Regions from separate parts of the Nocardiopsis coralliicola genome, predicted to be linked through region 3. Evidence: riboswitches for the same ligand, from Rfam matches in the RefSeq annotation. Region 3 holds a riboswitch; each other region holds the start of a gene.
What was found. A riboswitch is a leader RNA that binds a small molecule or an ion and turns the genes downstream of it on or off. The one in region 3 is predicted to bind thiamine pyrophosphate.
Positions count from the first base shown of each region.

Region 1: it holds a riboswitch for thiamine pyrophosphate, as region 3 does, so the genes downstream of both, thiC (phosphomethylpyrimidine synthase ThiC) here and thiD (bifunctional hydroxymethylpyrimidine kinase/phosphomethylpyrimidine kinase) in region 3, are expected to answer to the same signal.
Region 2: it holds a riboswitch for thiamine pyrophosphate, as region 3 does, so the genes downstream of both, ACYVGT_RS26295 (ECF transporter S component) here and thiD (bifunctional hydroxymethylpyrimidine kinase/phosphomethylpyrimidine kinase) in region 3, are expected to answer to the same signal.

Region 1 covers NZ_BAAGXT010000004.1:196,188-205,526, forward strand. The annotation lists gene ACYVGT_RS05345 (cytochrome P450) at 1-603, shown strand, start outside; gene ACYVGT_RS05350 (ferredoxin) at 610-825, shown strand; gene ACYVGT_RS05355 (FkbM family methyltransferase) at 1,058-2,026, shown strand; gene thiC (phosphomethylpyrimidine synthase ThiC) at 2,061-3,869, opposite strand; TPP riboswitch at 3,865-3,975, opposite strand; gene ACYVGT_RS05365 (hypothetical protein) at 4,080-4,739, opposite strand; gene ACYVGT_RS05370 (lycopene cyclase family protein) at 4,923-6,098, opposite strand; gene ACYVGT_RS05375 (class I SAM-dependent methyltransferase) at 6,150-6,887, shown strand; gene ACYVGT_RS05380 (FAD-dependent oxidoreductase) at 6,884-8,419, shown strand; gene ACYVGT_RS05385 (DUF5914 domain-containing protein) at 8,420-9,339, opposite strand, start outside.
Region 2 covers NZ_BAAGXT010000063.1:13,780-23,118, reverse strand. The annotation lists gene glgP (alpha-glucan family phosphorylase) at 246-2,927, shown strand; TPP riboswitch at 4,494-4,599, shown strand; gene ACYVGT_RS26295 (ECF transporter S component) at 4,652-5,248, shown strand; gene ACYVGT_RS26290 (ABC transporter ATP-binding protein) at 5,254-6,816, shown strand; gene ACYVGT_RS26285 (energy-coupling factor transporter transmembrane component T family protein) at 7,016-7,726, shown strand; gene ACYVGT_RS26280 (hypothetical protein) at 8,110-9,339, shown strand, end outside.
Region 3 covers NZ_BAAGXT010000003.1:51,115-60,453, reverse strand. The annotation lists gene ACYVGT_RS03670 (DUF6457 domain-containing protein) at 1-241, shown strand, start outside; gene ACYVGT_RS03665 (alanine/glycine:cation symporter family protein) at 543-1,991, shown strand; gene thiD (bifunctional hydroxymethylpyrimidine kinase/phosphomethylpyrimidine kinase) at 2,115-2,918, opposite strand; TPP riboswitch at 2,906-3,003, opposite strand; gene ACYVGT_RS03655 (DUF368 domain-containing protein) at 3,065-4,180, opposite strand; gene rocD (ornithine--oxo-acid transaminase) at 4,626-5,906, shown strand; gene ACYVGT_RS03645 (SGNH/GDSL hydrolase family protein) at 6,020-7,117, opposite strand; gene ACYVGT_RS03640 (acetoacetate--CoA ligase) at 7,662-9,339, shown strand, end outside.

The sequences.
Region 1 (9,339 bases), on a different contig from region 3:
CAGCGCGCACCAGGCGACGACCTGCTCAGCAGGCTCGCCGCCGAGCAGCTGGAACCGGCCGGCGAGCTCCGCCGGGACGAGCTGCTGATGATGTGCCTGATGCTGCTCAACGCCGGCCACGAGACCACGGCCAACATGATCGCGCTGGGTACTCTGGCGCTCCTGAAGCACCCCGGCCAGCTGTCCGCGCTGCGGTCGGACCCCGGCCTGCTCCCCGGCGCCGTCGAGGAGCTGCTGCGCTACCTCAGCATCGCCGACCTGGTCACCTCCCGGGTCGCGGCCGAAGACACCGAGCTCAGCGGTACCGCGATCCGCGCCGGCGACGGGGTGATCGCCCTGCTCGCCGCGGCCGACTTCGACCCCGGGGTGTTTCCCGAGCCGGAGCGGCTCGATATCGGCCGCGGCGGACGCCACCACGTCGCCTTCGGCTATGGCGTGCACCAGTGCCTCGGGCAGAACCTCGCCCGGGCCGAGCTGGAGATCGCCCTGTCCAGCCTGTTCGCCCGCATCCCCACCCTGCAGGCCGCCGCGCCGGCCGGGGAGCTGCCCTACAAGCACGGCGGTCTCGTGTACGGCGTCCACGAGCTGCCCGTCACCTGGTAGGAAGCCATGCACATCACCGCCGACACGAGCGTCTGCGTCAGCGCGGGGCTCTGCGTCCTCACCGCCCCCGGCGTCTTCGACCAGGGAGACGACGGACTGGTCGCGGTCCTCCTGCCGGATCCTCCAGCGCAGCTGCGCACGGCCGCGGGCAGAGCCGTCCGCCTGTGCCCGAGCGGGGCCCTCGGCATCGGGGGTGCCACCCGCCCGCCGGAGCGCCCCTGAGCCCTCGGCCCTCGCCGCCCTGGGGGGCGTCCCCCGGGTGCCGGCGCACGCCCCCGCAGCCGGCGGCACGCCCGGCACTCTGCGTGGACAGCGGATGACACCTCGGTGATCGGGACCGGAAACGTCAGTGCGGGGCGGGCACTGGGCCGGGGCACCGGGGCAGAGTGGGGGCGCGGTGCCCGCGGCACCGCAGATCCCCCGCAGAAGACGCCCCTCGACTCCGGGAGTTCCTGTGGATGCGAACCCGATCCGCGGCTTGGTCCGGCGGCACCCGGCGCTTCGGCGCGCAGTGCGGAAGGCCCGCAGCGGGCTGTCCGCGCGGTTCGGCGGAACCGCCCCGGACCAGGCGCCGGATACCCGCCGCTTCACCCTCGCCCTCCCCCGGCGCGCCGCGGGAGGACACACCGGCCCCGCGGCGCTGTCCGTCACCGCTCCGTCCGGACTGTGGGTGCCCCGCAAGCTCGAACAGGACGGGCTCGCCGGCTTCGAGCCGGAGACGCTGGCGTGCTTCCTCGCCGCGCTCGACCACGCCGGCCCGGGGGCCGTCCTGGACGTGGGCGCGAACGTGGGCGTGTACGGGCTGCTCGCGGCGGCGCGCAGCCGGCGCCCGGTCCGGGCCTTCGAGCCCACGCCGCACATCGCGGAGACCGCGCGCGCCATCGCGGACGCCAACCGGCTCCCGGTCGACGTGGCGGAGCTCGCGCTGGCGGACCGCACCGGCGGCGCCACGTTCACGCTGTCCTCGACCTCGGACGCGTCGAACTCCCTCGCGGCGGGGTTCCGCCCCGAGGCGGGCCGGATCCGCGTGCGGGTGGACACCCTGTCCGCGTGGTGCGCGCGCACCGGCACCGTCCCCGCCGTCGTCAAGATCGACACCGAGACCACCGAGCCCGACGTCATCGCCGGGGGCCTCGCCGCCCTGGAGACGTTCCGCCCCTGGGTCTTCTGCGAGGTCCTCCCGGGCCGCGGCGTCGAGGAGCGCCTGATGGACCTGCTGGGCCCGCTCGACTACACCTGGCACCAGTTGGGCGACGAGGTCCCCGCGCCGGCCCGCAGCGTCATCGACGGCCGGGTCTCCGGTGCGGAGCAGCGCATGTGGCTCTTCGCGCCCGCGGAACCCCCGGCTGCACTGTGGGACGACGCCCGTGCGTGGCGCCGGGCCGTCGACGCCTGCGGCCCCCTCGCGGACGAACGCCGTTGAGGAGGGCCGGGGCGCCTCTGCCCGAGAGCGGCGCCTAGGGCGGCCCTGCCTCGCCCCGGCTCGCGGCCGGGGCGGGGTCGGGCAGGTAGACCCGCCCGCCGGACTCGAGGAACTCGCGGCTCTTCTGCTGCATACCCGCCGCGACGTCGGCGGATCCCGCGGCGCCGTAGGCGTCGCGGATGTCCTGGGAGATCCGCATGGAGCAGAACTTCGGCCCGCACATCGAGCAGAAGTGCGCCGTCTTGGCGGGTTCCGCGGGGAGTGTCTCGTCGTGGAAGGCTTCGGCCGTCTCGGGGTCCAGCCCCAGCGCGAACTGGTCGCGCCAGCGGAACTCGAACCGCGCCCTCGACAGGGCGTCGTCGCGCGCCGCGGCCCCGGGGTGGCCCTTGGCGATGTCGGCGGCGTGCGCGGCGATCTTGTAGGTGATCACCCCGGTGCGCACGTCGTCGAGGTCGGGCAGCCCGAGGTGCTCCTTGGGCGTGACGTAGCACAGCATCGCGGTGCCGTACCGGGCGATCTCGGTGGCCCCGATCGCCGAGGTGATGTGGTCGTAGCCGGGGGCGATGTCGGTGACCAGCGGCCCCAGCGTGTAGAACGGGGCGCCGTCGCAGAGCTCCTGCTGCCGTTCGACGTTCTCCCGCACCTGGTGCAGCGGGATGTGCCCCGGCCCCTCGACCATGACCTGGACGTCGTGGGTCCACGCCCGGCGGGTCAGCTCGGCTAGGGTGTCCAGCTCGGCGAACTGGGCGGCGTCGTTGGCGTCGGCGATCGACCCGGGCCGCAGCCCGTCGCCCAGTGAGAAGGCGACGTCGTAGCGGGCGAAGATCGCGCAGAGCTCGTCGAAGCGCGTGTAGAGGAAGTTCTCCTCGTGGTGGGCCAGGCACCAGCCGGCCATGATCGACCCGCCGCGCGAGACGATCCCGGTCACCCGTTCGGCGGTCAGCGGGACGTAGCGCAGCAGCACCCCGGCGTGGACCGTCATGTAGTCGACGCCCTGCTTGCACTGCTCGATAATGGTGTCGCGATAGATTTCCCAGGTCAGCGCATTGGCATCGCCGTCGACCTTTTCCAGCGCCTGATAGATGGGCACCGTGCCCACCGGGATCGGCGCGTTGCGGATGATCCATTCGCGGGTGGTGTGGATGTCGTTTCCGGTCGACAGGTCCATCAGGGTGTCCGCGCCCCATTTGGCGGCCCATTGGAGCTTGGCCACCTCCTCGGCGATCGAGCTGGTGACCGCGGAGTTGCCGATATTGGCGTTGATCTTCACCAGGAACCGCTTGCCGATGATCATCGGCTCGGACTCCGGGTGGTTCACGTTGGCCGGGATGATCGCCCGGCCCGCGGCGACTTCGCTGCGGACCAGCTCCGCGTCGCACTGCTCGCGCAGTGCCACGAACCGCATTTCGGGGGTGACGATGCCGCGCCGCGCGTAGTGCATCTGGGTGACCGTGCCACCGGCCTTTGCGCGGAGCGGTGCCGCGCGGCGCCCCTGCCACTGCTGGGACGGGGCGCCCCGCCGCGCGGCCGCGCGGCCGTCGTCGGCGAGCCGGCGGCCCCGCGCCGCATAGGTCTCGGTGTCCTCGCGCGCCGCGATCCACGGCGCGCGCAGCGGCGGCAGTCCGTACTCGGGGACGCTGCCGGGACCGGCAGTGCGGTAGACGCGGACCGGTTCGTTGGGGCGCCCGGAGGTGTCGTCGAGTGCGATCTCGGTGACCGGAACGCGGATCCCGTGCTCCGAGTCCTCGACCCAGGCGAGCGAATGCGACGCATACCGCTCAGAGTCGGGTTCGCCGGCCGGATTTCCAGTGGGGCGGGGCTTTTCGGGAATGCGCGCAGCCATCTGCGGTCCTCGCTTCCTACGCCGGTGTCAACCGGATCAGGTTCAACGGTTCCAGGCGGTGCCAGCCTGATCTCAGCCCTCTACCGAAGGCCCCCGCGGGGTCACAGAACGTGTATCACAGTCCGCCCCGCACCTGGCAATCCCACTATCGCGTCCGATTGGGAAATGCCAGCGCAGGCGGCGGAAATCGGCGGCTGCCCCTCGAATTTTTCACCCGGGCGCGGAGCGGAGCGCCGCGGCGGGCGGCCGGCGGGTTCCGGTGATTGCGAATCCGGCGATCAGGGCCACTTCGCCGAGATTGGCGAGCGCCATCGGCGCGCTGGGAGCGGCGGCCGCCGCGAACATCGCGGCCGCGCCGAGCAGCAGCGCCAGCCCTCCTCTGCGGACCAGGGCGAGGCCGACCCCGATGACGATCAGGATCGCGGCGGCGGCCGGGACCGGCGGAGCGGCCTCGGCGCCGGAGTAGCGGAGGGCGTCGCCCTCGGTCTGCGGCACGAGTTCCAGGCCGGCGACCTCGAAGCCGATTCCGTAGGCGACGAGCGCGGCGGCCACCGCGCAGAAGGCGGCGTGCACTCCCCTGCCCTGCGCCCACGGGGCGCCGGAGCGCCGCGCCAGACCCACCGCGGTGATCACCAGCAGCGGCGTGAACAGGGCGTGGACCACGAAACGCGGGTAGTTCAGCCCCTCCAGAAGCGCCCCCTCGCCGATGGCGGCCCCCAGGGCGACGATGCCGTTGTCGTAGACCAGCCCTGCGGCGACCACGCCGGCGAACAGCAGGCACCAGGACCGCTGCTTTCGCGCCGCGCCGAGCAGCGCCGCGCAGAGGACCGCGTGGGAGGCGGCGAACAGCCCGAACGTGGCCGAGACCATCGGGACTCCAATTCCTCGAAACTCGATCTACTCGATTTTCAAGAGGATAACGGATGCTCGTGCACTCTATGGCTGGCACCGGTGCGTTCCCGGGAGGTCGGGACACGCCCCGCCCCAGGCACCGCTGCCCGCTGGTATGACCCAGCGCGGGGCGAGCCTTCAAGGAATCGGGCGGGCGGCGCCTCAGCGGGGCCGGCCGAGCAGGCGTTCGACCACGGTGGCAGCCATGGGCGCGACGGGCGTGGTCGCCCCGATGGCGAGCTCGCGGCGGAGGGTGGTGCGCCCGTCGAGGAAGTCGAGCACGTCGACCATGCTGTTGCGGGCGAACAGTCCGGCGAAGAACGCGTCGCCGCGCACCCGCCCCGCGTCCAGGGCGCGCAGCAGCACCGCGTCCATCGCCAGGTGCCGGCGGCGGTGCGGCACCGGGGGCACCGGCGTGCGCCCCTCTTCCAGTGCGCGCGCCACCGCGGCGACCTGGCGCTGGATGCCGCTGAAGGTGTAGCCGGTGGAGGGCCGGGTGGCCCCGCCCGCGGCGCCGAGGCGGAACACGCGGCGCCCTGCACGGGGAATGAAGCGGCCGTCGGTCATCGGGATGGCGCCCTGCTCGACCGCGGTGACAGCGGCCCCTTCCAGGCCCAGCACGTCGCCGGTGTAGTGCCGCAGCGCAGCCGTGTAGCCCGCGTCGTCCAGGACCGTGCGGGTGAATTCGGTGTACTCCACCAGGGCACTGCGGGCGCTGAGCGGGAGCACGTAGCCGAACGCGACACCGCCGCGGGGCTGGGGCAGCCGCAGGTCCATCAGCAGCGCGGTCTCCGCGTCGAAGGCATCGGCGTCGGTGCGCAGGAACCAGCCGCGGAAGTGCTGCAGGAGCGTGGTGCGCGCGGGGCGGGGCAGCGGCGCCGGGCGGGTGTCGAACACCCACCGGGCGCGCAGGCGGACCTGCGTGCCGTCCGCGCGTTCGGCCTGCACCGCGGCGTGCTCGGCGCCGTCGTCGATGCGGGAGGCGGTGGCGGTGACCGGCTCGACGTTGGCGGGCAGCCGGGAGCGGACGTGGTCCTCGAAATCGCGGGAGCGCAGCATCTTGTAGGAGTGCGGAGCGATGGGGCCCGCCACGGTGGCGCCCTCCGGCCCGCGAACGGCGAGCTTCTCCCACCGCGCGGCCAGCAGGCCGTCCCAGGGCCCGGGGCCGCGCTCCCAGTAGCACCAGGTCCGGTCCGGGGCGCGGGGACCGCCTGCGGGAGGCTCGACCAGCCCGATCTCGGGCGCGCGCCCGCCGGGCAGGGCCAGTCCCCCGGCTGCCAGTGCCAGGGACAGGCCAGCCGCGCCCGCGCCGACGATGAGCACGTCGAATGAGCTCATGCGGGCTAGCATGGCACGGCGTTGCGGCGCCGGGTTCATGTTGGGGGGATGATGGGCGATTCGGCGGAGGCGATGAAGTCCGGGCCGGTCACCGGGGAGTTCGACCATGCCGCGGACTCCTATGACCGCCTTGTGGCGGCCAACCCGGGCTACCACCGCCATCTCCGCGTCTCGGCGGCGCGGCTGCAGCTGCCCGGCGGAGGGGCCGGCCTGCGCATCCTCGACCTGGGGTGCGGAACCGGGGCCTCGACCGCGGCGCTGGCGCGGGCCTTCCCCGGAGCCGAGATCGTCGGCGTGGACGCCTCGGCGGGCATGCTCGCCCGCGCCCGCGCCAAGACGTGGCGGCCCGGGATCCGGTTCGTGCACGCCCGCGCCGAGGAGGTGGCGGCCGCACACGTCGGCGGGCCCGCCGACGCCGTCTTCGCTGCCTACCTGCTGCGCAACTGCCCCGACCCCGATGCCGCCCTGGCCGCGATCCGCGGGCTGCTCGCGCCGGGCGGCCGCCTGGTCGTCCACGAGTACTCGGTCGCCGACTCCGCGGTGGCGCGCGGCGTGTGGTCGGCGGTGTGCTGGAGCATCATCATCCCGCTGGGCCGCGCCTTGACCGGGCGCTCTGACCTGTTCCGCTACCTCTGGCGCAGCGTGCTGCACTTCGACGGCGCACAGCGGCTGCGCCGCCGGCTGCGCTCGGCCGGGCTGGAGAACGTGCGCACGCTGGATCTGACCGGCTGGCAGCGCGGAATCGTCCACACCTTCACCGGCCGGGCCCCGCACCGGCCGGCCCGGTGACGCGAGTGCCGGCCGATCCGCTCGCCGAGCGCATCGCCGCACCGGCGCCGCGCGCGGTCGGGCCTCCGCGCGGCGTGCGGACTGCGGTGGTGGGCGGCGGCATCGCCGGCCTGGCCGCGGCCACCGCTCTGGCCGAACGCGGGGTGTCCGTCACCGTCTTCGAGCGCGAGGCCGGGCTGGGCGGGCGCCTCCAGGGTTGGCCGACGACGCTGGCCGACGGCAGCGCGGCCACGATGAGCCGCGGCTTCCACGCCTTCTTCCGCCAGTACTACAACCTGCGCGCCCTGCTGGCGCGGTTCGATCCGGAACTGGACTGCCTGAGCCCGCTGCCCGACTACCCGCTGGTCCACGCCGACGGGCCGCAGGACAGCTTCGCGGGGCTGCCTGCCCGGCCGCCGCTGAACGCCTTCGCGCTCGCCGCCCGCAGCCCCAGCTTCCCGCTGCGGGAACTGGCCGCGGTCAACACTGCCGCCGCAGTGCAGCTGCTGGACGTGGACGTGCCCGGCATCTACCGCAGGCTGGACGGCCGTTCGGCCCCGGAGCTGCTGGAGGCCGTCCGGTTCCCGCCCCGCGCGCGGCACCTGGCCTTCGAGGTGTTCTCCCGCAGCTTCTTCGCCGCGCCCGAACGCCTCTCCGCAGCCGAGCTCGCGGTGATGTTCCACCTGTACTTCCTGGGCTCCGCCGAAGGGCTGCTCTTCGACGTCGCCAACGCCCCCTTCCCCCAGGCCCTCTGGGCCCCCTGGTCCCGCTACCTCGCCCGGCACGGGGTGCGCCAGCGCCTGAACGCACCCGTCGAACACGTCGCGCGCGGCCGCGGCCGCCGCTTCACCGTGCACGCCGCAGGGGGCGGGGCCGAGGACTTCGACGCCGTCGTCCTGGCCGCCGACGTGCCCGGACTGCGCACGCTCGCCGCCCGCTCCCCCGAGCTGGGCAATGCGGAGTGGCGGCGGCGGGCCCGCGCGCTGCCGAGCGCCCCGCCGTTCCTGGTCAGCCGGCTCTGGCTGGACCGGCCGGTGCACCCCGGGAGGCCCGCGTTCCTGGGCACGGCCGGCTATCCCACGCTGGACAACATCAGCGTGCTGGAGCGCTTCGAGGACGAGGCCGCCGGCTGGGCCCGCCGCACCGGCGGCTCGGTGGTCGAGCTGCACGCCTACGCCCTGCCCGAGGACTGCTCGTTGGAGCGGGAGCGCGGGCGGCTGATCGGGCAGCTGCACCGGGTCTTCCCGGAGACGGCGCGGGCCGGGGTGGTGGACGAGCGCCACGAGCTGCGCGACGACTGCGCGCTGTTCCCTCCCGGTGGGTACCGGGAGCGGCTCGCGGTGTCCACCTCCGATCCCTGGGTGGCCGTTGCTGGGGACCACGTGCGGGTCGACCTTCCGGTGGCGCTGATGGAACGCGCCGCGACCAGCGGCGTGATGGCCGCCAACAGCCTGCTGTCCCGGTGGGGGCTGGCCGGACATCAGCTGTGGAGCGTGCCGCGGCGCGGGCGCTGGGCCCCGATGCGGGCGCTGGCGCGGCGGGCGCGCGGCTGATCAGCCCGGCCAGCGCCCTGCGGCGCGCAGCGCGTAGCGCCGCTCGGCATAGGCCAGGTCATCGCGCCACAGGCGCCGCGCGGCAGCCCGCATGAAGGGCCGCACCGCCGGGGCCGCGCGGGCGGCCAGGGCGAACCCGGTGCGGTCGGAGGCGGCGACGGTGGCCTCGATGACGGCCGTCGACGGTACCCCGTCGCGCACCCCGAGCGGCGTCGCGTGGGTCTCCACCACGCTCCCTGCGCCCTCCCCCTCGATGATGTGCATGGCCACGGTGCGCGGCTCGGGGCAGCTGAAGGCGGCGCGGACCGGCACGCCCCACCGGCCGGCGACCTTGAACGCCACTTCCGCCACCATGCGGTCGGGGTCGGGGGCGCTGCCCTGCGGCGTCTCGACCACGCGCAGCCCCACGAAGGAGTAGGGGTGGAACCACGAGCCGTGCCAGGGGTCGAGGCGGTTGGCCACGATGTCGGCGGGCTCGCAGCGGCCGGCGAGGCTCTCCACGGCGGCCAGCGTCGCGGTGCCGGACGGGCGCTCCGGCAGGACCGGCCGCGGAAGGGGTTCTTCGCCGCCCGCCTCGTCCAGGCGCACCCACGCCAGTACGCCGTCGTCGAAGGCGGGGTAGGGCTGCCACCCGGGAAAGCCCTCGGGCCCCAGGGAAAGTCCGTGCCACCGGCAGACCAGGGCACCGGAGGAGACGGCGCCCCGGCACAGCGGCGCTCCCAGGTGCGGGCAGGCCCCCGGTGCCGCCTGCAGTCCGCCCTGGGCGTCGCGCCAGGCCACGACCTCGGCTCCGGCGATCACGCGGCCGAAGGGCCGGCCGCTCCGAACCTCGCTGCTGGCGGCCAGCACGAACCAGTTGCCCGACGGGCGCGCGAGAGCGCGGTCGAGCGCGGCACCGATGACCCGGGGAGCCGCTTCGC
Region 2 (9,339 bases), on a different contig from region 3:
GGGGGTGCCGATGTTTTCTGCGCCCGCGTTGATTTCCGAACGATTGCGCTCCGGGGGTTCGCCCGGGCGGATTGCGGACGACGCGAAACCGAGCCGGTTTCGAAAATTCGGACGCTCCGATGCGCCGGACATTCCGCCCACGGCGGTGGATACGTCAAGGCTTTGCGGAGCGTCCGAAGAGTTGCGCCCGACAATGCCGGAACGGGGCTCGCACCGCACTGGCGCATTGGCTAGCGTCACACGGCGTGAAGGCCATCCGCAGATTCACCGTCCGCACCGTCCTGCCCGATGAACTGGCCCCGCTCGGCCGGCTCGCCGCCAACCTGCGCTGGGCCTGGCACGCCCCGACCCGCGCGGTCTTCGAGTCCGTCGACCCCGGACTCTGGGAGAGGGCCGGCCGCGACCCCTACCGGATGCTCGGCGAGGTCCGCCCCGAGCGCCTCGACGAGCTGCGCAGCGACCCCGGGTTCGTGCGGCGCCTCGATGAGGCCGCCGCCGACCTCGACGCCTACCTGGCCGAGCCGCGCTGGTACCAGGAGTCCGGCGGGCCCGGCGCCATCGCCTACTTCTCCGCCGAATACGGCTTGGACGCCGCCATCCCGCAGTACTCCGGCGGCCTCGGCATCCTCGCCGGCGACCACCTGAAGAGCGCCAGCGACCTGGGCGTGCCGCTGATCGGCGTCGGACTGTTCTACCGGCACGGCTACTTCGCCCAGACCCTGTCCCCGGACGGCTGGCAGCTGGAGTCCTACCCGGAGGTCGACCCACGCGGCCTGCCGGTCACCCTGCTCTCCGACGCCGGGGGAGCGCCGGCCGAGGTCGGCGTCGACCTGCCCGAGGGGCGCCGGCTCACCGCGCGGGTCCGCGTCTGCCGGGTGGGGCGCGTGCCCCTGCTGCTGCTCGACGCGATGCACGAGGGCAACGCGCCCGACCTGCGCGCCGTCACCGACCGGCTGTACGGCGGCGGCGGGGACCACCGGCTCCGCCAGGAGATGCTGCTCGGCGTCGGCGGTGTGCGCGCTGTGCGCCTGTTCTCCGCGCTCACCGGCCACCGCGGGCCCGAGGTGTTCCACATGAACGAGGGGCACGCGGGGTTCCTCGGCCTGGAGCGGGTCCGCGAGTACATGCAGGGGAGCGGCGAGGACGGCGCAGCGGGCGGCGGCCTCGACTTCGGCGCCGCGCTGGAGGCGTCCCGCGCCGGCACCGTGTTCACCACGCACACGCCGGTCGCCGCCGGCATCGACCGGTTCACCCGGGACGCCGTGCGCGCCCACATCGGTGCCGCGCTGCCGGACCTGCCGGCCGACCGGGTGATGGCGCTGGGCGCCGAGGACGGCGTGCAGGGCGCCGACGGCGGCGGCAGCGGCGACGCCGACACGTTCAACATGGCAGTGATGGGCATGCGCATGGCGCAGCGCGTCAACGGCGTCAGCCGGCTGCACGGCGCGGTCAGCCGCGCCATGTTCCAAGGCCTCTGGCCGGGCTTCGACACCGACGAGGTGCCGATCGGGTCGGTCACCAACGGCGTGCACGCCCGCACCTGGGTCGCCGAGGAGGCCCAGGAGCTCGCGGCGCGCATGGTCGCCGACTCCGACGAGTTCTCCGGATCGGCGGGGTGGCGCAAGGTGGTCGGTGCCGACGAGGGCGAGCTGTGGCGGATGCGCCGCACCCTGCGCGGGCGGCTCGTCGCTGACGCCCGCACCCGGCTGCGCGCCTCCTGGACCGGCCGCGGTGCCAGCAGCGCCGAACTCGGCTGGATCGACGGAGTACTCGACCCGGACGTGCTGACCATCGGCTTCGCCCGGCGGGTGCCCTCCTACAAGCGGCTCACCCTGATGCTGCGCGACCAGGAGCGGCTGACCCGGCTGCTGCTCCATCCCGACCGGCCGGTGCAGATCGTCATCGCCGGCAAGGCCCACCCGGCCGACGAGGGCGGCAAGCGGCTCATCGCCGAGATCGTCCGGTTCGCCGACCGACCCGAGGTGCGGCACCGGATCGTGTTCCTGCCCGACTACGACATGGCGCTGGCGACCTCGCTGGTCCAGGGCTGCGACGTGTGGCTGAACAACCCGCTCCGCCCGCTGGAGGCCAGCGGGACGTCGGGCATGAAGTCGGCGCTCAACGGCGGACTCAACCTGTCGGTGCGGGACGGCTGGTGGGACGAGTGGTACGACGGATCCAACGGGTGGGCGATCCCGACCGCGGACGGCGTCGAGGACCCCGACCGCCGCGACGACCTCGAAGCGCACGCGCTGTACGAGCTCATCGAGGGGCGGGTGGCGCCGCTGTTCTACGACACCGACGACGGCGGTCCGCCCAAGCGCTGGCTGGAGATGGTGAAGCACACCCTGGTGTCGCTGGGGCCGAAGGTGCTCGCCACCCGCATGGTGCGCGACTACGTCGACGGCTACTACCGGCCGGCGGCAGCCTCGGCCGCCGCCCTGCTCGGTGACGGCGCCGCCCGGGCCCGCGAACTGGCCGAATGGAAGGCGCGGGTGCGCGCCGCGTGGCCGGGGGTGCGCATCGAGCACGTCGACGTGTCCGGCATCGACTCCGGCGGAGCGCAGGAGCCGCCGCAGGTCGGCGGTGAACTGAAGATCCGCGCCACGGTGCTGCTCGGCGGCCTCGACCCGGCCGACGTGCAGGTGGAGGCCGCCATCGGCCGGGTCGGTCCCGACGACCGGCTGGAGTCGCCGGAGACGGTGCGGCTCGCCCCGGACGACAACGGCGCCGGCGCCGGCGATCCCGGCGATCCGCTCCGCCGCTACTCCGGCTCGGTACCGCTGGCGCGCGCCGGATCGAGCGGCTACACCGTCCGGATACTGCCGTCCCACCCTGGCCTCACCAGCCCGGCCGAGATGGGCCTCGTCGTCGTCCCCGCACCGCCCCAGGGCATGCACACGGACGACTCCGTACCGCTCCGCTGACGGCCCCGGGCCGCGCCTCTCCGGCGCGGCCCGCCCGCGTTCTCCGGCCGGGTGCCGGTGCATGCGGCGTAGGGGGCTGGCGGAGGAAGGCCGAGGGCGGCTTCGCCGGCGGTCTTCTTGCTCTGTTCCGTCGCTGCGGAGCCGGCGAGCGACCAGCGCCGCTGCGGGGTCGCGGGGCCGGGGTGCAAGGGATCAAGACAAAGGACGGCTTCGCCGACAGACTTTCGCCCTGTCCCACCGCTCGGAACCGCTGCGCGACCAGTGTTCCTGCTGTTCGCGGGGCAGGTGCTCCCACTTCTCGGTAGCCGGCTTTCCGGTGTTCTTTGTGTCGGACAAGCGCAAAAGCGGCAGCGACGGCGAGGGAGGGGGCCTGGGCGGGTCGGCCGGGTGTCTGGATGGTCGCGGAGCAGGGGTGGGGGACAAATGCCATGAAACGGACGCAATGACGGGGGCCTTGCAAACCCGGACCTAGCAAGAGACACCCTCCCCCTGTGGACCCGGCGCGCAGAGCCCGATTCCGTTCCACGCTGACCTGCGCAACGCCAGGTCACACAGCGTGTCGATGTCCGATTTCCGCACACCCGCCTTTTCCGCGGCCAGGCCGGCGAAAAGGCGCGAGTCGCGGCGACGAATTGGGTGCTTTGGTCGGTTTGAGGCAGGAGTGACCCCTCGGCCCGCGGAAAAGGAACGCGCCGCGCTCCTGCGCGTAGGCCCCCCAAGCCGGACACCCGCCCGCCCGCGGTGATCAGCGCCCAGATTCGCCCGATATGTCGTCACGCAGAGTGAAACTGGTCCGGTGAATGGGCCGCGGAACGGTCACACCCCCAGGGTTTTCCGCGCATCGGCCCGCGAAAAGGTGGCAGTCGTGGCGCCGGTGAGGTGTTACCAGCGGTTCGCGAACCGCCCGCCCGCACCGGGTCCGCCTGCCGCCGACCCTGCAACCCCGCTATTCACACCAGTCACACCCGCCCCGCACGCCCGCCCCGCGACCAGCCGCCGCCCGGCCGCCGTCTCGGGCCCCGCCCACCTTGGCCGTCACTGCCGTCTTTGGCTTGTCCGACGCACCGACCAGCCCGCCACCCGACTGCCCCCGTGCGGGAGCCTGCGGCCTCTCCCGGCGCTGTAGTCACACCAGTCCCTCGCGCCCACCTGCGGCCCCTGTTCACCCCTGCCGTCACTGCCGCTTCTCCGCTTGTCCGACGCAATGACCATCGGCCAGCCGGCTGGAGGGATGCGGGAGCCTTCGGCCTGATCCGCCCCCAGCCCCGGAGCCAGCAGCACTCTGGTTGCACGCCGTGTCTGAAGCGGCGGAACAGAGCGAAGAATCCGCCGGCGAAGCCGCCCTTGCTGGTCATGCCTGCGCCCCAGCCCCGGCCAGCAGAAGCCTTGTTCACACGGCGGCCAGGAGTGGCGGGGCAGGGCCGATAAGACCGCCGGCGGAGCCTCCCTCGCCGCGGTACCGAGGGCATGGAGCGCGGTTTCGACCGAATGCATCCTGTGCGCGCCGTGTGGGGTGGATCGTGTGGATCAGGGGTGGCATCGGCGGTGGGGCGGGCTTAGGGTGGAGGTAACCGACAGGGGAGCGCTTCGGCGCTGAGAGTGCGGTGCGACCGCAGACCCTTAGACACCTGATCTGGATCATGCCAGCGAAGGAAGTCGTGCTATCCGCCCTCCGGGCGCTCTCGGCCGAGCCCTCTCGTGTTCTCACGGATGCGAAGGGACCCATCGTGACCACCTCCACCCCCGCCGCCCGCCCGCAGGGGGCGCGCTGGCGGACCGTCGACATCGTTGTTGCCGCAGTCCTCGGCGTCGCCGTCGGCGTCGTGTTCTGGTTCTGGGGCATGCTCTGGCAGGCCACCGCGCCGCTGTTCCTCTTCTTCCCGCCGGCCCAGGCGGTGCTGTACGGCATCTGGCTCGTGCCCGGGGTCCTCGGCATGCTCATCCTCCGCAAGCCCGGTGCCGGAATCCTCACCTCGGTCGCCGCCGCAACGGTCTCCGCCCTGCTCGGTACGTCCTGGGGCGTGATGGTGATCGTGTCCGGCCTGCTCCAGGGGCTCCTGCCCGAGCTCGTCTTCCTGGCCGGCCGGTACCGCCGATGGGGGATGGGCGCTGCCGTGCTCGCCGGCGCCGCCGCCGGCCTGGTGCCGGTCGCCATGGACCTGACGCTCTCCTACGCCGACTGGCCGCTCTCCTTCATGGGCGCCTACGCCGTCCTGGTCGTGGCCAGCGCCGCGGCCATCGGCGGCGTCGGCAGCAGGCTGCTGGCCACCGCCCTGGCCCGCGCCGGCGCGCTCGCCCCCTTCCCCTCAGCACACGGGTGAGCGGCATGCCGGCCAACGCATCCGCCGGCGCGCGGGTCCGCTTCACCGGCTGGGGCTGGCGGCACGCCGGACGGCCCGGCTGGGCGCTGCGCGGCGTCGACCTGGCGATCGAACCGGGCGAGCGCGTCCTGCTGCTCGGCCCTTCCGGCGCCGGCAAGAGCACGCTGCTGCACGCCCTCGCCGGGCTGACCGGATCCGAGGGCGCGATCGGCGGTGAGCAGGAAGGGGACGTCGAGGTCGACGGCGCACCGCCGCGCCGCGGCCGCGGCGCGGCGCTCGTCGCCCAGGACCCCGAGGCGCAGCTGGTCATGGCCCGGGCCGGCGACGACGTCGCGTTCGGCCTGGAGAACCTGGCCGTTCCGCCTGCCGAGATCGGCCCCCGCGCCGCCGCCGCGCTGGACGCCGTCGGCTTCCCCTACCCGCCGGACCGCTCCACCGCGGCGCTCTCCGGCGGCGAGAAGCAGCGCCTGGTCGCCGCCGGTGCGCTCGCTCTGCAGCCGCGGCTGCTGCTGCTCGACGAGCCCACCGCCAACCTCGACCCGGACGGCGCCGCCCTGGTCCGCGGCCTGCTCGCCCGGATCGCCGCCGAATCCGACGCCACCATGCTGCTGGTCGAACACCGGGTGGCCGACGTCGCCGACCTGGTCGACCGTGTCGTAGTGGTCGATCCCGGTGGCGGGGTGAGTGCCGACGGCCCGCCCGCGGAGGTGTTCGCCCGGCAGGGTGCCGCGCTCGCGGCGCGCGGCGTGTGGGTGCCGGGCCGCGAGCCGTCGGCCCCCGCCTCGCCCGGACGCGTCGGCGCGCCGCTGCTGCACGCCGAGCAGGTTGCGGCACGCGCGCCGCGCGCGCCCGGCGGCACTGAGCGAAGCCGCGCCACGGTCCTCCGCGGTGCTGACGCTGCGGCCGCCGGCACCGCGGTCACCGCGTTGACCGGGCCCAACGGCGGGGGCAAGTCAACGCTGCTGCGGCTGCTCGGCGGCCTCGCCCGACCGGACAGCGGCCGGGTGCGCCCCCGCGGCGCGCTGGCGGAGGCCGACCCGCGCGACCTGCACCGGTGGCCCGCGGTCCGGCTCGCCCGGCACGTGGGCACCGTGTTCCAGCACGCCGACGACCAGTTCATCACCGCCTCGGTGCGCGCGGAACTGGAGTTCGCGCCGCTGCGGCGGGGCCTGCCGGCGTCCCGCGCCGCAGCGTCGGCCGACGCGCTCCTGCAGCGCCTGCGCCTCGATCACCTCGCCGACGCGCACCCGTTCACGCTCTCCGGCGGGGAGAAGCGGCGGCTGTCGGTGGCCACGGCGCTGTCCGCCGACCCCGACCACGCCCCCGAAGTGCTGCTGCTCGACGAGCCCACCTTCGGCCAGGACGCCGCCACCTGGTCTGAACTGGTCGCCCTTCTCGACACACTGCGCCGCGGCGGCTGCGGCGTCGTCCTCGCCACCCACGACGAACGCCTTCTCGGACCCTTCGCCGACACCGTTCTCCGGGTGGAGGGCGGCCGCGTCCGCCCCGCCGCCGAGCCCGCTCCGCCGGCGTCCTCCGCGCCCGCGGGCCGCGGAGGCGCCCGATGAGCGCGCGGCGCAGCCGGAGCGCCGTGCCGGCGGTCCGCTCCCGGGCTGCGGATGCCCGCGGCCGAGCCGCTGCCCGGTTTGCCGGAGTCGGCGCCGACGCAACGACCGGCCGCACGCCACCGGGGAGTCTGCCCTGCGCTGTTCCGTGTGCAGGCGGGCCGGCCGCTGGGCAGGGTGCGCTGGCAGCGGGAGGTGCCCGGTGATCGCGCGGCGGAACCCGGCCGCGAAGCTGGTGGCGGCCCTGCTGATCGCGGTGGGGCTGGTGCCCGCGATCGACCCGGTCACTCCGGCGGTGGTGCTGGCGGCCGTTGCGGTCCTGCTGCCGTTCTGCGGACTGGAGGCGCGGCGGGCGCTCACGGTGCTGCTGCCGCTGCTGCTGGCGGCCGGATCGGTCGGGCTGGTCAACCTCGTCTTCGGCGAGAGCGGGCCAGAGGTGGCGCTCGGCCTCGCCGTGCGGCTGATGGCGATTGCGCTGCCCGGCGTGCTGGTGGCGCTCACCAGCGACCCCACCGACACGGCCGACGCCCTGGTCCAGCGTCTCCGGCTGCCCGAGCGACCGGCGATCGGGGTGCTGGCCGCGCTGCGCATGGTGCCGCTGCTGGCCGAGCAGTGGCACACGCTCGCCCTGGCGCGCCGTGCCCGGGGCCTCGACCCGGGCCGCTCGCCTGCGGCTGCTGTGCGCCGGTTCGCCGGCATGGCGTTTGCCCTGCTCGTCCGCGCGGTGCGGACCGGCACCCAGCTCGCCACCGCCATGGACGCCCGCGGCTTCGGCACCGGCCCCCGGACCCGCGCCCGCACCAGCGTCTGGCGCGGCGCCGACACCGCGCTCGTGGCCGGCGCGCTCACCCTGATCGCCGCGGCCCACGCCGTCTCCCTCTGGGCGGGCACCTGGCGGCTGCTCTTCACCTAGAACCGGTCCCGTCGGGCCCGGCGCTATCGGCCTCCGGTCCGATAGCCGCGGCCCGCCCCGCCGGAGAGGCGCCGGCGCGCACGCCGCCGCCGGGAGCGCCACCGCGGCGGCCGGGGGGCGGTGCTCCCCGGCGGCGCGACCGGCGGGTCGGGGCCGACCGCAGTGTGCGACTGCGCGGGGCTCGCCGGCGCCGCCGCGGCCTCGGGCGCCAGGGCGGCGCGGCCGGGTCGAACAGTCGGAAACCACCGCATCCGGGGCGTACATCCGCATTTCCCCGTCTCGCACCGGGGGTGTGAAAGGGGGGCATAGACTCCCGACCTCATGGCAACGGTATGCACACGGATGATCGCCGTGAGTTGATACTCGGCGGGCGAGGGGTGGACATGGTGCCGAACGGCGAGCCGCGGCGGAATCTGGCGCGACTGGGCTACCTGATCCGCCTCGACCAGCGCGGTGACGCCGCCCTGCCCGCCAACGTGCTCGACGCCGCGTCGGCCGCGCTGCGCCGGCGCTGGCCGCTGCGCGCGCCGACCGAAGAGGGCGCCCGGCTCGCCGTCGTCCGCCGCGCCCTGCGCGGCCGCCCCCGCCGCGGGCACGGTGCGCTGGAGATGCGCACCCTCGGCGGCGGCACCGACGAGCACATGCTCCTGCGCGCCCTGCTCCGGCTCAGCCGGGCCGACCGCGCCGCCTACGCCCTGGCCATTTCCGGCGGCCTCACCGACGCCGAGGCCCGAGCAGTGCTGGACGAAGCCCGTGCCGGTCCGACACCGCCGGCCGCCGAACTCGCCGCCGCGGTCGCCGCAGCGACCGGATTCGACCGGAGCCACCAGGAGGCGCTCATCCAGCGGGTCGCCTTCGACCCGTCCGTGGTCCGCGTCCGCGCGCACCGGTCGCGGCCGGTGCGGCGGGCGGTCCCGGCGGTCGCCGCCGCTGCCGCCGTGGCCGCGGTCCTGCTGGCCGTGCCGACAGCGGAGCCGCCCCGGCCCGCCGGGGACGGGGCGGCGCAGCCCGTCGCGGCCGACGGGCTCGCCCGCACCGGCGCGGACGAGTGGCGGGAGACCTTCCGGCTGGACCTGGCAGCCTGGGAGACCCGCGGCGAGCGGGCCGGCGATGAGGAGCTGCTCGACCGCGCCCTGCACCGGTGGCGCGCCGACGAGCAGCTCCCCGATCCCACCGCCGATGCCCGCCTGCTCTTCGCCGGCGAGGTCCCCGGAGCGCTCGGCGGCAGCGGCGCGGCTGCCGATGAGCGCCGGGCCGCCGACGGCGGCACCGCGGGAGGGGAAGCGGCCGACGGCACCGTTGTGCTGCTGCACGACCCCCCGCGGCTGGTCCGCTACGCCGAGGACGGGAGCGCCGAGGGCGGCCGCGTTGCGGCCGCCCCCGCCCCGGAACCGGGGGTCGCCCACTGGCCGGGCCTGCGCCTCACCGCCGACGGAGCCGCCGCCCGCTACCTGCTGCCGCCCTGGGTCACCGAGGCCGACACCGCCGAACCCGATCGCGGCGGGCCCGACTGGAGCACGGTGGAGGTGGACGGCCAGGGCGTCACCGCACCGGTCGCGGCGCCCGAGGAGTCGGAGTGCTCCCAGGGCCCGATCCTGCGGCTCCGCGCGCCC
Region 3 (9,339 bases):
GCGCGAGGTGAGCGCCGAACTCGGCCTGGACGAGGAGGCCACCAAGGCCGATGTGGACCGCATCCTCGACCTCGCGCGCGACGCCGCGCACTCGGTGGCGCGGCCGGCGGCGCCACTCACCGCCTACCTGCTCGGCATCGCCGTGGGGCGCGGCGCCGACCCGGCGGAGGCCGCCGCGGCGCTCAGCCGGCTGGCGCTCTCCCACGCGCCGCAGGAATCGGGCGGAGACGCCGGCGCGTGAGCGCGGCGCCCGCCCCGGCGCCGCCTCGGGCCCGCCGGACGGCCGGCAGCGCAGCGCGCGGCGTGCGGCACGGGCGGGTGCGCCGGTGAACGGCGCGCCGGGAGCGAACGTTCCCGGGCTGTGCGGCCGGGGTGGAATAGTGACACGCATGTAATGAACCGGTGCAATCCTGGCCTGCACCCTGAATCGGCGCGCGTCCGAACCCGCGAAGGGCGCCACAGGGGTGCGTCGGCACCGGAACCCTCCCCCCGGCACCGGCCGAGCGCCGCGTCCTGGAACAACCAACGAGGACCGCGAACACATGGACCAACTACAAAGCATTCTCGACGGTGCTTCGGGCTTCATCTGGGGCCCGTGGTTCCTTATCCCCTTGCTGCTCTTCGTGGGCATCTACCTGACCATCCGGCTCCGCGGGCTGCAGTTCCGCGTTCTCGGCCACGCCCTGTGGCTCGCGCTGGTGCGCCGGACCGAGTCAGAGGGCAGTGCCAAGGGCGATATCTCGCACTACCAGGCGCTGAGCACCGCACTCGCCGCCACCGTCGGCGTCGGCAACATCGCCGGTGTCGCGCTGGCGATCGGTGTCGGCGGTCCGGGCGCCCTGTTCTGGATGTGGGTCACCGGCGTCCTCGGCATGGCCACCAAGTACAGCGAGGCCCTCCTCGGCGTGAAGTACCGCCGCCCCGACAGCAAGGGGGAGATGAGCGGCGGCCCGATGTTCTACCTGCGGCACGGGCTCGCTGAGAAGTTCGGCCCCGGCAGCTTCGGGGCGAAGGTCGGGCTGGTGCTGGGCACCCTCTTCGCCCTGTTCGGGTTCATCGCCTCCTTCGGCATCGGCAACATGACCCAGGCCAACGCCGTCGCCGGGCAGCTCGACTCCACCTTCGGCGTGCCGACCTGGCTCTCCGGTGCGGTACTCGTGCTGCTGGTGGGCGCGGTCATCCTCGGCGGAATCAAGAGCATCGGCCGGTTCGCCGCCGGCGTCGTGCCGTTCATGATCATCGCCTACGTGCTCGCCTCCCTGCTGGTCCTCGTGGTGAACGTGGACGCCATCCCGGCGGCGTTCGGGCTGATCTTCAGCGACGCCTTCACCGGCACCGCGCCGGTCGGCGGCTTCGCCGGCGCCGCGTTCATCATCGCGATGCAGCAGGGCATGGCCCGCGGGATGTTCTCCAACGAGTCCGGCCTGGGCACCGGTGGCATCGCCGCTGCCGCGGCGAAGACCGCGCAGCCGGTGCGGCAGGCGATGGTCTCCATGACGCAGACCTTCATCGACACGATCATCGTCGTCACGATGACCGGCCTGGTGATCATCGTCAGCGGCGTCTGGCAGACCGGCAACGCCGATGACGGCGCGATCATGACCAACGACGCGATGAGCCAGGCGTTCGGGGACATCGCGCCCGGCCTGGCGCCGTTCGGCGGCTACATCGTCGCCATCTCGCTGATGTTCTTCGCCTTCACCACGCTGGTGGGCTGGTCCTACTACGGCGAGCGGTGCCTGGACTACCTGGTCGGCCGCAAGGCGGTCTTCCCGTTCCGGATCCTGTTCGTCCTGGTGGTCTACGTCGGCGCGACGACCGAGCTCACCCTCGCCTGGTCGTTCAGCGACGTCGCCAACGGGCTGATGGCCGTTCCGAACCTGATCGGCCTGGTCATCCTCGGCAGCGTCATCGTGGTGGAGACGAAGAAGTACTTCGCGAACCCGGACTGGCGCCACCCCGACCGCGAGGTCAGCGGCACCGGCAGCTGACCGCTGCCGTTCGCGGCCTCGGCCGCACACCGCCCCTGGGCGCCGTCCGCACTGCGGGCGGCGCCCAGCCGTTCGAGGGCTCCCGGCGCTGCACCGCTGCTGCTGCACACGCCTGCAGCACCATCACCACCACGCGTGGAAGTGGTGTACCGGCCCGTTTCCGCGGCCGATGCCGAGCTCGTCGGCCCGGCGCAGCGCGCCGGTGAGGTACTCCTTCGCTGCGCCGACGGCGGCCGGATAGTCCGGGCGCTGCGGCAGCAGCGCGGCGATCGCCGAAGACAGCGTGCAGCCGGTGCCGTGCGTGTTGCGGGTGGCCACCCGCGGCGCGGTGAACGGCACCGCCGCTGCGCCGTCCGCCACGAGCAGGTCGGCCGACTCCGGGCCGTCCAGGTGCCCGCCCTTGAGCAGCACCCGCCGCGCGCCCGCGGCGAGCAGCCGGCGCGCCTGCTCCTCCATCGCCGCGAGATCGCCGACCTCCTTCTCCCCGAGCAGGTCCGCCGCCTCGGGGAGGTTGGGGGTGACCAGGTCGGCCCGCGGCAGCAGGACCTCGCGCAGCGCCGCCACCGCCTCCTCCGCGAGCAGCCGGTCGCCGCTCTTGGCCACCATCACCGGGTCGAGGACGACGTGCGGGGGGCGGTAGGAGTCCAGCACCTCGGCGACCGCGGCGATGACGTCCGCGTCGCCGAGCATGCCGATCTTGACGGCGTCCACCCGGACGTCGTCGAGCAGCACCGCCAGCTGGCGCTTGATGAACGCTGGCGGGACCGGCAGCACCTCGGCGACGCCGGTCGTGGTCTGCGCGACGAGCGCCGTGACGACGCTGGTGCCATAGGCGCCCAGCGCCGAGAACGTCTTCAGGTCGGCCTGGCCGCCGGCGCCCCCGCTGGGATCGGTGCCGGCGATGGAAAGAACGGTAAAGGAGCCCATGGCGTCCCTTCGCTAGTGCGAGCTAGTGCAGGTTCTACGGGTGTCATCTCAGCCGGTGCTGGCACCGGCACCCCGCGCCGTATGCGGTTGTGCGGCCCGCTGCGGTCACATCCGCGCGGGCCGCTCCTACAGTGCCATCCCCCGGCTCACCGCCGGGATGCGGGGCGGGTATGCCGGCCCCCGCCGCGGCCAGGGGCGGCGGAGCCGGGAGCTCCGGAGCCGCCGTCGGCGTCCCAGTCGGGGACGTGCGGGGCGCTGCGCCTGCTGACCGCGTGCTCCAGCAGCAGCACCACGACGACGGTGCAGAAGCCGCCGGCGGCGAAGAGCACCGTGGTGCCGGCGTCGGCGGAGGGCCCGGAGAGCCCGCGGTCGGCGTCCTGCCACGGCCACAGCGCCCGCAGCGAGCCGGCCATCACGCCGGTCATCACCACCAGCGTGATCATCCGGTGGTGCTCCAGCAGCCACTGTAGGAGCTTCACGAAGAGTGCGCCGCCGATCGCCGCGCCGAGCAGGAAGGTGCCGATGTAGCCGAGGTCGCGCTCGTTGAGCGCCGCCATGGTGGTCGTGTAGAGGCCGAGCGTGAGCAGGATGAACGACCCGGACATGCCCGGCATGACCAGTGCGGAGACGGCGATGGCCGCGGCCGCGGCGACGACGATCGGGGTCGGCTCGACCTGGGCGGGCGGCATGCCGGTCGCGAAGAACGCCGCGACGGCCGCCGCCAGCGCCACGGCGTAGTGCCAAGGCCGCCAGCGGCCGCCGGCGGCGGTGTAGGGCACCCACAGGGAGGCCAGGACCAGGCCGAAGAACAGGCCGTAGGAGTGCTCCGGGTGCGCCTCCACCAGCGGCGCCACGACGCGGGCGGCGACGATCGCCGCCGCCACCATGCCGATGGCGACCGCTGCGACGGTGCCCCAGTCGGCCCGGCGGAACTCGGCCGCCGCCGCGCCCATGCCGCGGCCGCGGATGCCGTCGGTGACGGTGTGCCGGATGCCGGAGACCACATGCCCGGCCGAGGTGATGATCGATTCGTACACCCCGACGATCAGCGCCACCGTTCCGCCGCTGATCCCCGGAACGACCTCGGCCGTTCCGATCAGCCCGCCGCGGACGACGTTGAATGCGTGGGTGCCGATCGGGGTGCGCGCCGGCGTGCGGCGGCGGGTGCCCGCGGCGCCGGGCGGAGCCGCGGGAGCCGGGGCGGGGGCGCCGGCGGGCGCTCCTCCCGGGTGCCCGGGCGGGGTGCTGGAGGCGTGTTCCATGGTGTGCCTTCGCTGGATCGGGGGATGCGCGGTGCAGTGCTCCGGGCGCCGCGCGGGACAGGGGGCGGTGGCGATCGGCGGCAGCCGCCGCAGAATGTGCACAGCCGCCCCTGGGAGGTGCGGTGCAGGGCCCGTGCTCGGGCTGCAGCCGCACGTGCACGGACACGGCGGCGCGGACAGGGCCGCGGCCGGCGCCCTCTCCGACGCTAACGCGACCGGTACCTGCGGCGTTCCGCGCCGGGCCGGACCGCGGAGGCGGGCACTGCGGAGCGGCCCCGGAACCGCTGGTTGACGGCGTTGGGGGCGCGCCGCCGTGTCCACGGGGCCCTTGCAGGCCTCTGGGGGGTCTGTTCTTCTGCTGGGGGTCGCCGCGCTGCTTTCGGGGGTGCGGCCCGGGGGTATTCACACAGCGGAATCGATCAATGCTGATCGGAAGGACACCTGGATGAGCGACACCCGCGTTCTGGGCAGCCGGGCCACCGGAGGCGACCCCTCCCGGCCCCCCGTCTCAGCGTCCGAGCACATCGCGCTTGCGCAGGAGCGATCGGCCCACAACTACGCACCGCTGCCGGTGGTCATCGCCGAGGGCGACGGCGCGTGGGTCACCGACGTCGAGGGCCGGCGCCACCTCGACATGCTCGCCGGCTATTCGGCGATGAACTTCGGCCACCGCAACCCCGAGCTGCTGGCCGCCGCCCACGAGCAGCTGGACCGGGTCACCCTCACCAGCCGCGCGTTCTACAACGACCAGTTCGCTCCGTTCGTGTCGGCGCTGGGCGACCTCGCCGGCAAGGAGCGGGTGCTGCCGATGAACACCGGCGCCGAGGCGGTGGAGACCGCCATCAAGGTGGCCCGCCGCTGGGCCTACGACGTCAAGGGCGTGCCGGACGGCGAAGCCACCATCGTGGTGGCGGGCGAGAACTTCCACGGCCGCACCACCACGATCATCTCCTTCTCCTCCGATCCGGACGCCTACGGCGGCTACGGTCCCTACACGCCCGGCTTCCGCTCGGTGCCGTTCGGCGATGCCGACGCCCTGGCCGCGGCGATCGACGGCACCACCGCAGCGGTGCTCATCGAGCCGGTCCAGGGCGAGGCCGGCGTCATCGTGCCGCCCGCCGACTACCTGCCGCGGGTCCGCGAGATCTGCGACCGCGAGAACGTCCTGTTCATCGCGGACGAGGTGCAGTCCGGCCTCGGCCGCACCGGCACCGTGCGCGCCTGCGAGCACTTCGGTGTGGTGCCCGACGCCTACCTGTTCGGCAAGGCGCTCGGCGGCGGCATCGTGCCGGTGTCGGCCATGGTCGCCGACGAGTCGGTGCTCGGCGTGATCCAGCCCGGCCAGCACGGCAGCACCTTCGGCGGCAATCCGATGGCCGGTGCGGTGGGATCCACCGTGGTGCGGATGCTGAACGAGGGCCCCTACCTGGAGAACGCGCGCGTCCTCGGCGAGCGCCTGGCCGCGCGCCTCAAGGAGTTCGCCGGCAACGGCGTCGCGTCGGCTCGCAGCATCGGCCTGTGGGCGGGCATCGACGTCGATCCGGCGCTGGCCACCGGGCGGGAGATGTGCGAGCGGCTCGCCGAGCGCGGCGTGCTCGTCAAGGACACCCACGGCTCCACGATCCGGCTGTCGCCGCCGCTGGTGATCTCCGAGGAAGACCTGGAGTGGGGTCTGGACCAGGTCGGCGCGGTCCTCGCCGAGCTGCGGGCGCGCAGCAGCCGCTGAGCGGCCGCTGCACCGCGGCCCAGCCGCTCCGCTGCTGCGGCGGCCTGTCCCGGAACCGGGGCGGCCGCCGCAGCGCTGCGGCCTGTCCCCGTGCGCTCCGCAGCGGGCCTGCGCTACTCCACGTCGCGGGCGAGCACGTCGGGCTCGGCACCCGCGACCCGTTCGCGGGCCGCGAAGAGGTCGCGGTCCGGGCCGGAGCGGATCTGCTGCTCCAGGTGGGCGCTGAACGCCAGCTGGCCCGCCGCGTTGGGGTGGAAGCTGCTGCGGTCGACCCGGATGCCCTCGCGCAGGTCGCGCAGGACCACCCCGTTCAGCCAGGAGCCGTCCTCCACGCTCACTTCGTGGCCGTCCAGCGCGTCGTAGACGTCGGCGAACTCCACGCTGCCGGTGTCGCCGGTCGCGGAGAGCTCCGCGTCGGCCTCGGCAGCCGCGTCCTGCAGCCGACCGTTGAACCGCTCGACGACGGTGTTCAGCCACTGCTGGTCTTCGGCGGTCAGCGTATAGTACATGCCGGGCGGCTTCTCCGGGAACAGCCGCGGATAGCCGACCAGCAGGATCCGAGCGTCCGGAGCCTGGCCGCGCACCTCGGCCAGGATGTCGTCGAGGGCGCCGTCGAAGGAGTCCATCCGGTTCTGGATGTCGTCCTCCTGGCCCTGGCAGACGCCGCCGGACACCAGCGGCATCCGCACCATGCAGGTGCGCAGGACCGGCGTGAAGCCCAGGTCGTTGCCGCCGACGCCGAGGGTGACCAGCGACGTGTACTCGGTGATCCGGCTCAGCTGGGACTCCGCGCCGTCCTCGCCGAGGAGGTCGGCGGCCTTCTGCTTGCTGCACGCCTCGAACGCGAAGGCTCCGGCGAAGTCGAAGGAGTCCGCCGTCAGCGACGGGTAGGCGTTCGCGGAGCGCCAGCAGCCCTCGTCTCCGGTGGTGTCGTCCAGATAGTCGCCCGCGCCGTCGCCGGAGGAGTAGGAGTCGCCGAGCGCCGCGTAGTGGCCCCAGGTGGCGGCTTCAACCGGATCGAGGAGGAGCCGCCAGTCCTGCGCGCCGCCGGGCGCACGGCCCACCGGCGGCGCCGGGGTGCAGCCCTGGCCGGTGGCGCGGCACCAGGCGTCGGCGAGTCCGGCGCGGGTCACCGGAACGGCCAGCACGGTGATGGCGAGGACGGCGAGCGCGGCGGCGGTGATAGCGGCCGCGGTGGCCCGGCGGCTCATCGCGGCTCTCGGACGTGTTGGGTGGACAACTGTCCTGCTGCGCGTCGCCCTGGCACGCCCCTCGCGGCGTTCTCCTCAGTCGACAGGAAAACCCGCCCTGACTCCTTCGTCGGCCTTGCGGCGGGTGCACCGGGGCGCCGCTCGCGACGAACGCCATCCACCAAAAACGCCCTGGGCACAGTCCCCCCTCCGGCGTCCGCCGCGGGACGCGCCGATCGTCGCTCGCTCCCTCGGGCACGGGCCTCCCGCGGGGATGCCGGCCAGTGGATCCGGCGCGCGGGGGCGCTGCGGTACCCGTTCCGGCCCGTCTGCCCGAAGACTACCCGCGCCTGCGGGAGCGCTCCGGCCGCCGGTTGCGCGGAACGGGCCCGCGTCCGCACCCGGCCGCCTGCTTTGCGACCGAATGCTCCGTATGGGGGCCGATGTCGCTCCGCGCCCACCCCGGTGATGCGCCCCACAGCTGCGGTGTTGTTCAATAACCTCGATCACGGCGGCCGGTGCGGCACGCTCCGGCCGCGCGGTGCCGTCGCGAGGAGGCGCAAGAATGACGCAGGGACCGCCCCCGGTGCTCTGGACCCCCGGAGCAGACCGGAAGGAGCGCGCCAACATCACCGCGTTCGCGCGGTGGGTGCGCGAAGACCGCGGGGTGGACGTGCCCGAGGACGACTACGCGGCCCTGTGGCGCTGGTCGACCACCGACCTCGACGGCTTCTGGGCGGCCATCTGGGACTACTACGGCGTGGAGTCCCGGCCGGCCCCTTCGCCCGTCCTCGGTGAGCGCGCCATGCCCGGCGCGCAGTGGTTCCCCGGCGCGCAGGTGAACTACGCCCGGCACGTCTTCACCGGCCGCGACCCCGAAGCGGTGGCTATCCGGCACGCCTCGGAGCTGCGCGTCCTCGGCGAGTGGACCTGGGGCGAGCTGGAGCGCCGCACCGCCGCCATCGCTGCCGGGCTGCGCCGCCTCGGCGTCGGCAAGGGCGACCGGGTCGCCGCCTACCTGCCCAACATCGCTGAGGCCGCCGCCGCGTTCTACGCCTGCGCCGCCATCGGCGCCGTGTGGTCGTCCTGCTCGCCCGACTTCGGTACGCGCAGCGTCGTCGACCGGTTCTCCCAGATCGAGCCGAAGGTGCTGCTCGCCGTCGACGGCTACCGCTACGGCGGCAAGGACTTCGACCGCACCGGCACCGTCGCCGAACTCCGCGACCAGCTCCCCGGGCTGGAGCACACCGTCGTCCTCGACTACCTCGGCAGCGGGACCGTTCCCGGCGCGCTCGACTGGTCGGAGCTGGAGGCCGGCGGCGACGGCGCGGTGCTGGAGTTCGAGCCGGTGCCCTTCGGCCACCCGCTCTGGGTGCTCTACTCCTCCGGCACCACCGGTCTGCCCAAGGCGATCGTGCAGGGCCACGGCGGCATCCTGCTGGAGCAGCTGAAGAACCTCCACCTGCACCTCGACGCCCAGGAGGACGACCGCGTCTTCTGGTTCACCACCACCGGGTGGATGATGTGGAACTTCCTGGTCAGCGTGCTGCTGACCCGGGCCTCGATCGTGCTCTACGACGGCAACCCCGGCCACCCGGACATGGGAGCGCTGTGGGACCTGGCCGAGCGGGCCGGCGTCACCGTCTTCGGTACCAGCGCCAGCTTCCTGTCCACCTGCATGAAGCAGGGCGTCCACCCGCGGCAGGGCCGGGACCTGTCGCGGCTGCACGCCATCGGCTCCACCGGGTCGCCGCTCAGCCCCGAGGCGTTCGACTGGTGCTACGCCGAGTTCGGCGGCGACCTGTGGCTCTTCTCCACCAGCGGCGGCACCGACGTGTGCAGCTGCCTGGTCGGCGGCGTGCCCACGCTGCCGGTGTACGAGGGCGAGATCCAGGCGCGCTCGCTGGGCATGGCCGTCGCCTCCTGGGACCCGGACGGCAAGCCGCACACCGGCGAGGTCGGCGAGCTCGTGGTCACCGAGCCGGCGCCGTCGATGCCGCTGTTCTTCTGGGGCGACGAGGACGGCGAGCGGCTCCGGGACAGCTACTTCGCCGTCTATCCGGGGATCTGGCGGCACGGGGACTGGATCGAGATCACCGAGCGCGGCACGGCGGTCATCTACGGCCGCTCCGACTCCACCATCAACCGCGGCGGCATCCGGATGGGGACCAGCGAGATCTACCGCGCCGTGCTCGCGCTGGATGCTGTCGCCGACGCGCTCGTGGTGGACGTGCCGCAGCAGG